Regions from separate parts of the Enterobacter cloacae complex sp. R_G8 genome, predicted to be linked through region 2. Evidence: riboswitches for the same ligand, from Rfam matches in the RefSeq annotation. Region 2 holds a riboswitch; each other region holds the start of a gene.

Region 1 (4,835 bases), 510 kb from region 2:
TTTCCAGGTCCTCCTGACCCAGATGCACGCCGTAAGCCTGGTGCTTAACGGCCAGCCGCCAGTAGTCGTTGATAAACAGGCGCCCGTCGTAACGACGTCCCAGCGCGATGGCGGCGACCACATCGGCCTCCACCTCGTCATCACGTTTATCCTTGATGCGCAGTTGGATTGTGCGAACGCCGCACGCCAGCAGGCGCTCGATCCACGCCACGCTGTCCACCACCGGATAGAGTCCTAAACGAAAGGGAACGGAGGGGAAATCAGGCTGATACATTACGCCTCCTCTTGTTTGAGGTAGATTTCGCCGCCCTTCGCGCGGAAGGTTTCTGACATGTCCGCCATACCCACTTCGATGGTTTGCGCGGCGGCGTAGTCACGGACTTCCTGGCTGATTTTCATCGAACAGAATTTTGGCCCACACATGGAGCAGAAGTGAGCCACTTTGCCCGACTCCTGCGGCAGGGTTTCATCGTGATACGCACGGGCGGTGAAAGGATCGAGCGCCAGGTTGAACTGGTCTTCCCAGCGGAATTCAAAGCGCGCCTTCGACATGGCGTTGTCGCGAATTTGCGCGCCAGGGTGGCCTTTGGCCAGGTCCGCGGCGTGGGCGGCGATTTTGTAGGTAATCAGCCCCTGCTTCACATCCTCTTTGTTAGGCAGACCGAGGTGCTCTTTCGGCGTCACATAGCAAAGCATGGCGCAGCCGAACCAGCCGATCATCGCCGCACCAATCCCGGAGGTGAAGTGGTCATAGCCCGGTGCGATATCCGTGGTCAACGGCCCCAGGGTATAAAACGGTGCTTCGTGGCAGTGCTCCAGCTCTTCGGTCATGTTGCGGCGGATCATCTGCATCGGGACATGTCCCGGGCCTTCAATCATCACCTGTACGTCATACTCCCAGGCGATTTTGGTCAGCTCGCCCAGAGTATGCAGCTCGGCAAACTGCGCTTCGTCGTTGGCATCACGAATGGAGCCCGGACGCAGGCCGTCGCCCAGCGACAGGGAGACATCGTACGCGGCACAGATTTCACAGATCTCGCGGAAGTGTTCGTAGAGGAAGTTTTCCTTATGGTGCGACAGGCACCATTTGGCCATGATAGAGCCGCCGCGCGAGACAATACCGGTCAGACGCTTCGCCGTCATCGGCACGTAGCGCAGCAGTACGCCCGCGTGGATGGTGAAGTAGTCTACGCCCTGTTCAGCCTGCTCCAGTAGCGTGTCGCGGAAGGCTTCCCAGGTGAGGTCTTCGGCAATACCGTTCACTTTCTCCAGTGCCTGATAAACGGGCACCGTTCCGATAGGCACCGGGCTATTGCGCAGGATCCACTCGCGGGTTTCGTGGATGTAACGCCCGGTGGAGAGATCCATCACCGTGTCCGCGCCCCAGCGCGTCGACCAGACCAGCTTTTCGACCTCTTCTTCGATGGAGGAGGTCACGGCTGAGTTGCCGATGTTGGCGTTGACCTTCACCAGGAAGTTGCGGCCGATGATCATCGGTTCAGATTCCGGGTGATTGATGTTGGCGGGAATAATCGCACGGCCAGCGGCCACTTCATCACGCACGAACTCCGGCGTAATGTTTTCTGGCAGACGTGCCCCGAAGCCTTCCCCCGGGTGCTGGTGGCGCAACACTTCGCTGCGGATGCGCTCACGGCCCATATTTTCGCGAATGGCGATAAATTCCATCTCCGGCGTGACGATACCCTGGCGTGCGTAGTGCAGCTGGGTGACGCATTTGCCCGCTTTCGCCCGTTTCGGCGTCAGCAACCCGGTGAAGCGCAGTTCATCCAGACCGTCGTCCGCCAGGCGCGCTTTGGTGTAAGCCGAGCTGCGGTCAGACAGCTCTTCGCAGTCGTTACGCGCGTCAATCCACGGCTGGCGTAATTTCGCCAGACCCTGCTGAACGTTAATGGCAACCGCAGGATCGCCGTACGGACCAGAGGTGTCATACACCGGCACGGCTTCGTTATCTTCATACTGCGGGTGCGCTTTGCTGCCGCCGATAAGCGTCGGGCTAAGCTGGATTTCACGCATTGGCACACGGATATCCGCCTGTGAGCCGGTGATGTAAATGCGTTTTGAGTTCGGGAAAGCGGTACCTTCCAGGGTGTCGATGAAGTGTTGGGCTTGTGCGCGCTGTTCGCGGCGGGTCAGTTTTGTTGTAGACATAGCTCATTCCAAAAGTGAAGGACATGGCTTGTCAGACGACGGATGAAGCAAGAGGAGATCGCCCGGTGGGCGATACAACAGCAGTGTGACTCTTGTTCCCTTCGCAGGTATTAGCCTGATCAGGTTCCGCGGATCCCGAATTAACGGTCTCAGCCCGTGCTTTCACACTGGGCACTCCGACAAGAAAAATCCCCCTCCAGAGAGGGGCGAATGGTTGTAAATTACTCGTTAACGATTAAGAACTCAAGCAGGGCGCGCAATGTTATCTTCGCTGCTGATGTTCAGGTTGTTATCCAGGGCGAGACCGATCAGCTTATCTTCCAGCGTGAATCGCTCTTCCAGCGCTTCGCCAAGGTCGGAAAGCGCCTGCTGGAACTCAAGATAGTTATCGTGATCGATAGCGTTCTCAAGCGTGGAATCGTAGTAATCCATGATCTGCTGGGTGTTGGCTTCCAGCAGCGGATAGAGTTTGCTGGCGGTTAAATACGGCGTCGTCCCTTCCATTTCACGGATAATACGTTCATAAATATTGAAATGGCCATCGGACAGATAGTCGACCAGGCTCTGACAAAAATCATCCAGCGCTTTTTCATTCAACCGCATAAACGATTCTTTGCCAGGCTTAATACCGACCAGATTGTAATAAGCCACGAGTAGATGCTTGCGCACATGTAGCCAGCGATCCACCAGTTTGTTACTTCCTCTAACGCGCTCAGTCAGGCTTTCTAGCTGGTTTAACATGGTCGACTCCGCAAGGTTTAGAATGGGATCTGCTTATCCAAAATGTAACCACAATGCTAACAACATGTCAGTGAAGCGAAGGTAGTGCAATAGATATGGATCGTATTATTGAAAAATCAGATCTCGGTTGGTGGATCGTCAGTCACGAACAAAAATTATGGTTGCCTGCCGGGGAGATACCCTATGGTGCGGCAGATCGTTTCGATCTTGTAGGCCTGCCCGCGCTAAGGATCGGGGAATGGCAGGGGGAACCCGTGTGGTTGATCCAACAGCCACGCCGCAATGACATGGGATCGGTTCGTCAGGTGCTGGATCAGGATGTTGGCTTGTTCCAGCTGGCGGGCCGGGGCGTTCAACTGGCTGAGTTTTACCGTTCGCATAAGTACTGCGGCTACTGTGGTCACACCATGCACCCCAGTAAAACCGAATGGGCGATGCTCTGCAGCCACTGCCGTGAGCGCTACTACCCGCAAATTGCGCCGTGCATTATCGTCGCTATCCGTCGTGACGATTCCATCCTGCTGGCGCAGCATACCCGCCATCGCAACGGCATTCATACCGTGCTGGCCGGCTTCGTCGAAGTGGGCGAAACGCTGGAACAGGCGGTGGCGCGTGAAGTGATGGAAGAGAGCGGTATTAAGGTTAAGAACCTGCGCTATGTCACCTCGCAGCCGTGGCCGTTCCCGCAGTCGCTGATGACGGCCTTTATGGCCGACTATGACAGCGGGGAGATTGTTATCGACCAGAAAGAGTTACTGGAAGCGAACTGGTATCGCTACGACGATTTACCGCTGCTGCCACCACCAGGCACCGTCGCTCGTCGGCTGATAGAAGATACCGTAGCAATGTGTCGGGCTGATGCTGAGTGACATGTTACACTGAGGCCATGACGCTTAAGGAACTGCAAAAATGACCGAACTGAAAAACGATCGTTATCTGCGTGCGCTGCTGCGCCAGCCCGTTGATGTCACCCCGGTGTGGATGATGCGCCAGGCGGGACGTTATCTGCCAGAGTACAAAGCCACGCGTGCGCAGGCGGGCGATTTTATGTCGCTGTGCAAAAATGCCGAGCTGGCGTGTGAAGTCACGCTCCAGCCGCTGCGCCGCTTCCCGCTGGATGCCGCCATTCTCTTTTCGGACATTCTGACCATTCCGGATGCGATGGGCCTTGGGCTCTATTTCGAAACCGGCGAAGGCCCGCGCTTCACCTCCCCAATCAAAAGCAAAGCCGACGTGGATAAGCTGCCGATCCCCGATCCGGAAGGTGAACTGGGCTACGTGATGAACGCCGTGCGCACCATTCGTCGCGAACTGAAAGGCGAAGTCCCACTGATTGGCTTCTCCGGCAGCCCATGGACGCTGGCGACCTATATGGTTGAAGGCGGCAGCAGTAAAGCCTTTACCGTCATTAAAAAGATGATGTATGCCGAGCCGCTGGCCCTGCATGCGCTGCTCGACAAGCTGGCGAAAAGCGTCACCCTCTATCTGAACGCGCAGATCAAAGCGGGTGCGCAGTCGGTGATGATTTTCGATACCTGGGGCGGCGTGCTGACCGGGCGTGACTATCAGCAATTCTCTCTCTACTACATGCACAAAATCGTTGATGGCCTGCTGCGTGAACATGAAGGCCGCCGTGTGCCGGTCACGCTGTTCACCAAAGGCGGTGGTCAATGGCTGGAGGCGATGGCCGCCACTGGCTGTGACGCGCTGGGGCTCGACTGGACCACCGATATCGCCGACGCGCGCCGCCGCGTGGGTGACAAAGTCGCGCTGCAGGGCAATATGGATCCGTCCATGCTCTACGCGCAGCCTGCCCGTATTGAAGAAGAGGTGGCTTCCATTCTGGCTGGCTTTGGCCAGGGGGAAGGGCACGTGTTTAACCTCGGGCACGGTATCCATCAGGACGTTCCGCCAGAGCACGCTGG
Region 2 (4,835 bases):
GTTGCAGAAAACCGGCAATCAGATTGAGCAAGGTGCTCTTGCCTGCCCCGCTTGGGCCAAGTACGGCAATCATCTCCCCCTGACGCACAGAGAGGGTGAAACGCATAGGCAGATGCTGGTAGAGCCAGGTGACATCAGTCAGTTTTAACATTGCGCCCCGGAAGTTTTTCGATAACGGTAAATAAGGCAAAGCACAGCAACAGCAGTAACAGCGCCGTGACGGCCCCCTCCTGGCTGCGGTAGGACCCGATCTGCTGATACAGCCAGTACGGCAGCGTGCGGAAATCTTCATTGCCGAAGAGCGCCACCACACCAAAGTCACCAATGGAGAGCACACAAGCGAAGGCCAGCGCCTGAGCCAGCGGGCGTTTTAGCGCGCGCAGTTCGACTACCTTTAGCCGCTTCCAGCCCTGCATGCCGAGCGACTGACACAGCAAAGCATAGCGGCTGTTGATGTCGCGCATGGGATTTTCCAGAACCTTCAACGCATAGGGGATGGCCATCAGGGCGTTGGTAAAAATCACGATCCCGTCGGCGCTTTCCGGCAGACCAACCGTACTGTTGAACACTAAAAAGAAGCCGGTTGCCAGGACGATGCCCGGCATTGCCAGGATCAACATTCCCGTCAGCTCCAGCGCTTGCCCGGCTTTGCGCGCCTGGCGTGCATAAAGTTCACGGCTGCTCCACAGCAGCATCATGGTCAGCACGACACACAATAGCCCGGCAGCCAGCGCAATGCGCAAGGATGTCCAGGTCGCCTGCCAGAGGACGGGCTGTTGCAACACGGAGACGAGGTTAAGGTTAACGCCATCGACGATAACGGCCAGCAGCGGCGGCAGAAGCAGCAGCAGGGCCAGTACGATCAACATCCCATCCGCGATTCGGCTGTGCAGGCTGTCCTGTGGATCGCGCCAGCCTGTAATCTGATGACTGCCCGGTGGAATGGCTTTGCTCAGACGCTGACTCAGCAGGACCAGCACAAGACAGCACAGCATCTGTACCAGAGCCAGAAGCGCAGCGCGGCCGGGGTCGTAGTCGTAACTCAGCGCCTGGTAAATCGCCAGTTCGATGGTGGTGGCCTGTGGCCCGCCACCAAGTGAAAGTACGGTGGCGAAACTGGCAAAACAGAGCATAAAGATCAGCGCCGCAACCGGAGGGATTTGACGGCGCAGCCATGGCCATTCGACAAAGCGGAAGAATGACCAGCCGCGCATACCCAGCTGTGCCGCAAGCTGACGCTGCTCGCCGGGGATAGCCTCCAGCGCCTGTAAAAAAAGCCGGGTCGCCATGGGCATGTTGAAAAAGATGTGTGCCAGCAGAATACCTTTCAGCCCGTAAGGGGAGAAGGTCCACTCCAGACCAAGCAGGTTAAAGAGAGCGGCCAACCAGCCCTGACGACCATACACGCTCAGGATCCCAAATACCGCCACCAGAACGGGCAGGATCAGCGTCATGGCGCACAGTCTCAACAGCGCCTCCCTGCCGGGGAAGCGTCTGCGGTAGAGCGCCCGCGCGAGAAAAATGGCCGGGATCACCGACAGCAGGGCAGAGAGAAACGCCTGCCAGAAAGAGAACCGGATGACATGCCAGAGATAGCTGTCGTGCCAGAGGGAGAGCAGATCACTCTCCGGCGCGTTAAACCACAATGCCAGAAAAGCGCCGAGACTGACCGCCACCATCACTACGGCGGCGAGCAGTCCGGGAAATAACCAGCCGGGAATTAGCGGCTGACGGCGCGTTGCCATTCACTTACCCATGCTGCTCGCTGCGCGGCGACCTGCTGCGGCGTAAACTCCAGCGAGGTTTGCGGTTTGGTCAGTTGCTCAAAGCCGGCAGGCAGCGTCACGTTGGTCACCGGATACATCCAGTTACCCGTTGGGATCGCATTCTGGAACGCCGGGGAAACCATGAATTTCAAAAACTTCTCGGCCAGTTCCGGCTGCTTGCTGGCGGCAGTGCGGGCGGCCACTTCCACCTGCAGATAATGTCCTTCAGCGAAATCAGCGGCGGCGTAGTTGTCTTTCTTCTCGGCGATAATGTGATAAGCCGGGGAGGTGGTGTAGCTCAGCACCAGGTCGCTCTCCCCTTTCAGGAACAGACCATAGGCCTCGCTCCAGCCTTTGGTGACGGTCACGGTTTTGGCGGCCAGCTTCTGCCACGCTTCCGGCGTTTTATCACCATAGACCTTCTGCATCCACAGCAGCAGACCCAGACCCGGCGTGCTGGTGCGCGGATCTTCATAAATCACGCGCCATTTTTGGTCGCTTTCCACCAGCTCCTTCAGGCTTTTCGGCGGATTCTTCAGCTTGTTTTTATCGTAGACAAACGCAAAATATCCGTAATCGAACGGCACAAAGGTGTCGTTCTTCCAGCCGCCCGGCACGTTAACCGCCTCTGCCGCCACGCCGCTTTTGGCGAACAGTTTTGTTTGCGACGCCGCATCCAGCAGGTTGTTATCCAGGCCGAGTACCACGTCGGCCTTACTGTTTTTGCCTTCCATACGCAGACGATTAAGCAGCGAGACGCCATCTTCCAGCGCCACGAATTTCAGTTCGCAGTCGCAGTCGGCTTCAAAGGCTTTTTTGACTACCGGGCCTGGGCCCCAGTCGGCAGAAAAGGAGTCGTAGGTGTAGACCGTCAGGACGGGTTTTGCGAAAGCAGGCAGCGCAAACAGCGCCAGCAGGGGAAGCACTTTTTTTAACACTTTGCACCTCAAGGTTGAGTGGCAAAGGATTTTGAGCGACAGCCTCAAATCCCTTCGCCGGCGTTATCCGGATCAGGTTCGACGGGTATTATCTCAGCGCACATCAGTGATGCAGCACCCCGTTGAGAACGGCGGTATTGTAATGATTTGGCGAATATTACGAAAGTGTTATGGCTCGGGTGGCGCAAACCAGGCGGATTTAAAATCAAACCAGCCGAGCGTATTCATCCGTAACCCCCGCATACTGCGTTGACCCTGGATCATCAGCCAGTGGTGGATCAGCGGCACGATCGCCTGTTCGGCCAGCAGCGCCTGACACCATGTGGCCAGATTCATCTCGCCCGCGCGCCACTGTGCGGCGTCCTGCTGCCAGTCCCGATCGATACAGTGCTGGATCAGCGGGACTTCATACAGGTGTGAGAAGAGCGAGAAATCGAGCGGCAGGGTGAAGTTGGCGCTGTTCAGCCAGATATCGCTTACGATATCGCCACGATGCCACTCATCATAGTCGACCTCCTGGATCGTCAGCTGAACACCTTCTGCGGCCAGCAGTCTGGTCATGATTCTGGCGATAAAACGATGCTCCACGTGCTCGCGGTAGTAGGTCAGAGTGATGGACTCCAGCCCTGCCGGCTTGTCACACTGCACTGGCCGGGCGTGATGCCAGCGGGGAAGCAGACCGTACGCCGGGAACCAGTACGTCTGATACTGCTCTTCCGCATGGTAAATCAGATTGGAGGGGGATAAGACATGGCTAATCCATTTGCGTACCGCCTGATTGGCTCCCCGGTGGGTGCGACTGTCAAACAGCAGATAGTAGCAGCCCTCTTCAAGGCGACTTTCCACCGCCTTTTCACCCGTAGTGGGACCTTCAAGCGTCAGCCCGGCGCTGAGCTCTTCATTGAGATCCGGTAATACCCAGACGTTCACTTCGTCGATCAGCGCCCGGTAACCAAAATAGTCATCAAACGCGCGAATTTTCAGCTGGTTATTATTATTACGCGACACGGCATAGGGGCCGGTGCCAATAGGTTGACTGGCAAAATTGTCCAGTGATCCCCATTCACCGGGCAGAATCATCGAGGGCACATAGCCCAGCAACCAGGGAAGCCATTTGTCCGGCTGAGACAGTTCAATATCCAGCGTCCAGGCCGTAGGGGAGTGAATCCGCGAAATGTGCGAGTAGAGCGGAAGCTTGCGGGCACGTTCCAGAGACGCGATGACATCGCGCATTTCCAGCTCGCGGCCGTGATGAAAGTGGATGCCGGGACGTAAGAAGAAGCGCCAGTGAAGCGGGGAAAGTTGCTGCCAGTGGTGCGCAATATCAGCTTCCAGTTCCCCGTTTTCCTCATTTATCCGCGTCAGGCCGCTGAAAATTTGTCGGGCCATATGGGTTTCTGAACGGCGTAATGCCGTGCCGGGGAGCAGATTTTTCATCGGACGATAGTAGAGCACGCGCAGGATGTGGCGGCCCTGACGGAAACTTCGCCCGAGATGAGAGACCAGCATTTGACGTACTGCGGCTTTATCGCCCACCAGTTGCACCAGCTGATCGATTCGGTCCTGTTCCAGCAGATCTTCCGCTCGCTGTTGCTGCAAGGCCAGGCCGGTATAGAGAAAGGTCAGGCGTGAGCGTTTGCCGCGTCCTGCTTCGGCTTCCCAGTTTAACCAGCCCTGTTGCTGCATGGTGTTAAGCAGCGTGCGCATATGACGTCGGGAGCAGTTAAGGAGCTCTGCCAGTTCGTTGAGCGTGGTCTCCTGCGATTGCCCTTCGCAGCACTGCCAGAGGCGGATAAATTGTTGTTGCAGACGACCAGAAGGCATAAAAGGGGAACTCCTGACAAAAAATCAGCAATTTATTAATCCCTATATTAAGCCAATAATTCTTCCTGATGAAGTGAGGAGGTAAATTATGAAGAGGTCTACCGCTCGTCAGTTTTATCAGCAGTACTTTTCAGCGACAAAAGGAACGTCCTGGCTGGCCCGTCAGTGTGCTGAGCAACGGCTGAAAATGTTAGAAGAATTGATGCAGTGGGACGTTACGAAACCGACCTCTTCTCGCTAACTCGCCTCGATCATGTGTGACTGAGTATTGGTGCTTATCACCCGCCAGCAAAATGTTTTTTGCTGG
Region 3 (4,835 bases), 2.4 Mb from region 2:
TCCATCTCTGTTTTCTCAGGCGTGGTGTTTCCTGCCAGTATACTGGCTTACCACCATGCATGAAAATGATGAACCGGCCCAATACCGTGACCCACTTCCAGAGTATCGGCTTTTGCCAGCGCGGCGGAGAGCCACGTTTTGGCCTCGCGTACCGTATCGCCCCAGCTGTTGTGCCGTGGACGCAGCGCCGCCAGCGCGGCAGAGAGCGTGCACCCCGTACCGTGGGTATTTTTGGTGTGCACACGCGGGGCCGTGAAACGCAGTTCACCGTCACGGGTAAAGAGCCAGTCCGGGCTTTCATCGTCATCAAGATGGCCGCCTTTCATCAGCACCGCGCCGCACCCCATCGCCAGCAGGGCATTCCCCTGCTCTTTCATTTCACGTTCATTCTGCGCGTGCGGCGCGTCTAACAGTGCGGCCGCTTCAGGCAGATTTGGCGTAATCAGCGCCACCTGCGGCAGCAGTTTCTTGCGCAATGTCTCAACAGCAGATACAGAGAGCAGCGGGTCGCCGCTTTTAGCCAGCATCACCGTATCAAGCACCACATTTTGCACCTGATAACGTTGCAGCCGCTCAGCCACCGCCTCGACGATATCCGTTTCCGCCAGCATCCCGATTTTGGTGGTATCGATGCGCACATCGCTGAACACCGAGTCCAGCTGTGCACCGACAAAATCAGGCTCGATACGGTAGACCGATTGCACGCCGCGCGTGTTTTGCGCCACCAGCGCGGTGATCACCGAGCAGCCATAGGCGCCCAGGGCGGAGAACGTTTTCAGGTCGGCCTGGATACCGGCACCGCCGCTTGGATCGGTACCGGCAATCGTCAGAGCATTAATTCGTTTCATGCCTCCCCCTCCAGGTTGTGCAGCGCATCAAGGAACGCGCTGGCAAAGCTGCCCGGCCCGTAAGACTGCGCAACGGCGATCGTTCCGGCGCGCTTCATCCATCCGCAGGCAGCGGCAACATTATCCAGCCGATCCCCCGGCAGGGAACAACTCGCCGCCACCACCGCCGAGAGCGCACACCCGGTGCCCACCAGGCGGGTCATTAACGGATCGCCGCCCGCAACCGTTCGGGTGCGCTGGCCGTCGGTGACGTAATCCACCTCCCCCGTCACCGCCACAATGGCATTGGTCTGGCGAGCCAGCGCCTGCGCGGCGGGTAGCGCGGCGGCGGCGGTGTCGGTGGTATCCACACCGCGTCCCCCTGCGCTCATCCCCGCAAGGGCGAGAATTTCCGAAGCATTGCCGCGAATGGCGGCTGGTTTCAGGGCAAGGATTTGATGACAAAAGCGGGTACGGAACGCCAGAGCGCCCACCGCAACCGGGTCAAGCGTCCAGGGCTTGCCTGCCGCCACCGCGCTCTCGATGGCCCGCCGCATCGACTGGGCGCGGGGCGTGGTGAGGGTACCGACGTTAATCAGCAGCGCATCGGCCATCCCGGCAAACTGCTCGGCCTCTTCGGCTTCAATTACCATTGCCGGAGAAGCGCCAAGCGCCAGCAGAACGTTGGCCGTAAAGGTTTGCACGACATCGTTGGTCATACAGTGCGTGAGCGGGGAACGGGTTCGGAAGTGATGTAAAACGTGTAAATCGAGCAGGTCAGGCTGCATAGGTTCGCTCCTGCCTTGCGTGAAGAAGCGATGACCAGGGGAGGCATCTGACTTCCCTACGCTGGCATTATCCAGATCAGGTAATACGGGTATTTCTCAGCCTTCACAAAGAAGGGCACCCCGAGTCAAATAAATCAAAAGTTTACGATTAACGTCTCGTTAATCCCTGTTCCGGATCATGCCAGCGGAAAGCCAAAGACTCAACCTTAAAAAATGCTCTGTGTCCCGGTTTGCGTCTCATGTTGTGTCCCACATCCAAACGACAATAGGGCAGAAGAGGCCGGGGATATGCTCGAACTTCACATTGCAGCCTCCCCCCACGCAAGAACCTTGGCTACCACGCTCTGAAACGTGGGGAAAGCCTGCCAACGCTCACGAAACTGTATGGGCATTCATCACAGGCGGTCACGCAGGCATACTGTGGGATCATGGATCGTGATGCCTGGAATGTATATAACGGGATCGACTACTAATCCCGATATTAAAGGAGAGAATTGGTGGGTGAATTCATAGTAAACATAAGGAAGCGTTACGCAACATTCGAATATTGATACACGTTGACCAAATGGCCCTGTATCCCATAAAACCGAGAATGTCGTGACCTTACTCCTCTTAAGCTCTGAACTTCTGGGTCTTACACATAAAAAAATGAGAATTACGGCGTGGAGTCTCAAAGTTTGATCATGTGTTCTTTCCGCTAAATAAGACGTTGGGAAAGTATTTCATGTTGTCTTCGACCTTATTGCACGTAAAATGACCAGACACATTTTGGGAAGGAGTCTTTAATGGATATTGCGCTGCTCAACAGAGGCTGGAACAGAACATGGTCAGATACCATGGTGAATCTGGAAGCCCGGAAACTCGTCGAAACAGCAAATCGGTTATCAGCATTCTATTTGCAAGATGGGATAACACGTATCAAGTTTGTCGAAGAGATAAAACAGGTTGTAGAAAAGGAGTTTGAGGCAGCACGGCGAGCTAAAACAGACGAAGAATGCATTGTATGCATCAAAAATCTGCGTGCCGAAACGGATAATCTGCATGAACAAGAGCGCCTGTTAAGAACCAGAGCCGCACAACTTTATGCAAAAGTCGAGTTTGTCAGGGAAAAAAATAAAATCGTCGGATATATGATTTCGGCTGTGAATATCGTTATATCAGGGATGGTTTTCTACGGCGGAATGATTATGATCTCGACGTTGACCCCTATTGGAGTCCTCGCTGGTGCAATCTTAGTTTCTGATGGCACTAACGGTGTAACCAGAGAAGTGAATAAATTATTATCTGGAGGGAAATCTAACTCTGAAGGTGTAGTCGCCGACAAAGTGATTAGTATTGCACAGTTTATGGGGTTTAAGGCTGAATCTGGTCTGGCTTTTTATAACACTCTCACACTAAGCGCAAACATCTACAGCATTTTTGGATTAGCGAGAAAAACAGGTGCATGGCGATTGTTCCGTTGGCTTCCCCACGATTACTACCGCAAAGTCAACACAATGAGTCGCCCCAAGTTAACTATGAAAATAGTAGGATACGGTATCAAGGCTAAAGTTATTTTTGACCTGCTTTCCACCGAAGCACCGAATCATTAACCCCTGTATTTTCTCCAAAACCGCCAGGATTTGTAAGAAAGGACTGGCGGTTGAACAAAAACAGCAATCAGCATTGCTATAGATAAACCGATTCCAGTTGATATGATGTATTCTATTTCATTTGAAACAATTACCCAAAGAAACATTGCTATGAAAGCGTAAAAGATCCAAAGAACTATCCTGAATCGATTAGCCAGATCCTGAATTGCCTCTCCCAACGTGCCGCCATAGCTTTCAACGTTATTTTTTATTTTCTGCAAATCTGTTGGTGTAAAACCAGAACGTAACAAAGCTTCATCAGTAACTTTCATATTGTATCGTCCTTTATCTCTCAAAAGATGTTTCTCAATCACTGATTGTGCCAATAATCATACTGATGAATTTTATAGCAATCCAGCCGAAACTTTTCGGCACACTCTAGCGCCCTCTCCTTAGCACTGGTAGCACCTGAGCCACTCTTCTCATGACCAACGACCTGTTGCAGATGTGCCAGGTTGCCAACCCAACTGACCTGCTCCCCGTTGATTAATCCTAACACGGGCCTGGCATTCTATAATGGAGTTACACTTGGCGCCAATGTGTACAGTATAAATGAACTCGCTCTCAAAACCGGAGCCTGGAGATTATTCCGCTGGCTTCCCCACGATTACCGGGGCGGGATCAGTCCATTGATACTGTAGCATAGTCTGTAAAAAAGGGGGATCACTCCCCACCTTCTAAACCCCCTTTTTTTATAACAATCCTCTTACTAAGTTATAGCAATCAACGCTAGATACATTTCCACTTGAAATTTTCAATATAAATATTTTTATCTTGCATCTAAAACAATTGTCACAGCTTCAAAAACATTTCATTCAAAAGATGAGAAAGGTTCGATAGCAAACCATGTAGTAAATTCTATAAATTTGAATTAACTATTTTGTGCATTTCCCTTAGTTTCTGGCTGATATACTTAAGCATTTCTTATTGGTTAGTGTTTGATGCTTTTTTGAATACCCAATACCTTCCATTACCTATCTAACTGTATTTATTGCAAATAATATCTTTCCTATCACAGCAGACCACTTTAGCTTTTAATGCGAATATTGATCCACATCAATAAGCTGATGTTCACGATGAATAATAGTTTATTCACGTTACTAAAAAAGATTCGAGCAAAGATAAACCTATGTTGATTCATGCCAACAACCGGGAATTCGTTGCTCAAACAAACTTGGCTTAATACAGCCAATATATAAATCAATAATTTAATGATGAGAGTCTCTAAAATGAAATCTTTGAATAAATCTTCTATTGCTGTTTTAGTCTTTGGTGTTGTGTTTACTGGCGTTATGTCTGGTGCTCATGCTCAATCTGGCGATGTTCTTTCAACTCTGAACGGTACAGATTCAAATGGTACCGCTTCAAACTTCAATGTACGCGGTAACTATGGCGTTACTTACAATCTGCAAGATACAGAAGGTCATTTATCTAAATTGGATGCTGAAAAAGCAGACGTTACCCAGGTTAATGGCGTTGCTAGTATGGCGATTCAAAATAAAGTTGATAACTCAATTAACAAAGATGCAATAGATAACGTAAATGCTGATCTGCAAGCTAACAAAACTCTGTTTAGTGCTGGTATTCAT

What was found. Region 2 has a riboswitch for thiamine pyrophosphate ahead of thiB (thiamine ABC transporter substrate binding subunit). Riboswitches for the same ligand answer to the same signal wherever they lie in the genome.
Region 1: it holds a riboswitch for thiamine pyrophosphate, as region 2 does, so the genes downstream of both, thiC (phosphomethylpyrimidine synthase ThiC) here and thiB (thiamine ABC transporter substrate binding subunit) in region 2, are expected to answer to the same signal.
Region 3: it holds a riboswitch for thiamine pyrophosphate, as region 2 does, so the genes downstream of both, thiM (hydroxyethylthiazole kinase) here and thiB (thiamine ABC transporter substrate binding subunit) in region 2, are expected to answer to the same signal.

Annotation. Positions count from the first base shown of each region.
Region 1 covers NZ_CP102246.1:4,856,566-4,861,400, reverse strand. Annotated here, with positions in the region: gene thiE (thiamine phosphate synthase) at 1-274, opposite strand, end outside; gene thiC (phosphomethylpyrimidine synthase ThiC) at 274-2,169, opposite strand; TPP riboswitch at 2,249-2,358, opposite strand; gene rsd (sigma D regulator) at 2,413-2,910, opposite strand; gene nudC (NAD(+) diphosphatase) at 3,006-3,779, shown strand; gene hemE (uroporphyrinogen decarboxylase) at 3,820-4,835, shown strand, end outside.
Region 2 covers NZ_CP102246.1:4,345,082-4,349,916, reverse strand. Annotated here, with positions in the region: gene thiQ (thiamine ABC transporter ATP-binding protein ThiQ) at 1-151, opposite strand, end outside; gene thiP (thiamine/thiamine pyrophosphate ABC transporter permease ThiP) at 135-1,745, opposite strand; gene thiB (thiamine ABC transporter substrate binding subunit) at 1,721-2,704, opposite strand; TPP riboswitch at 2,736-2,836, opposite strand; gene sgrR (HTH-type transcriptional regulator SgrR) at 2,873-4,528, opposite strand; gene sgrT (glucose uptake inhibitor SgrT) at 4,617-4,769, shown strand.
Region 3 covers NZ_CP102246.1:1,825,767-1,830,601, reverse strand. Annotated here, with positions in the region: gene NQ842_RS08690 (GntR family transcriptional regulator) at 1-5, opposite strand, end outside; gene thiD (bifunctional hydroxymethylpyrimidine kinase/phosphomethylpyrimidine kinase) at 48-848, opposite strand; gene thiM (hydroxyethylthiazole kinase) at 845-1,615, opposite strand; TPP riboswitch at 1,652-1,748, opposite strand; gene NQ842_RS08675 (DUF4225 domain-containing protein) at 2,401-3,207, shown strand; gene NQ842_RS08670 (hypothetical protein) at 3,204-3,518, opposite strand; partial or broken gene NQ842_RS23375 (DUF4225 domain-containing protein) at 3,735-3,857, shown strand; gene NQ842_RS08660 (YadA C-terminal domain-containing protein) at 4,476-4,835, shown strand, end outside.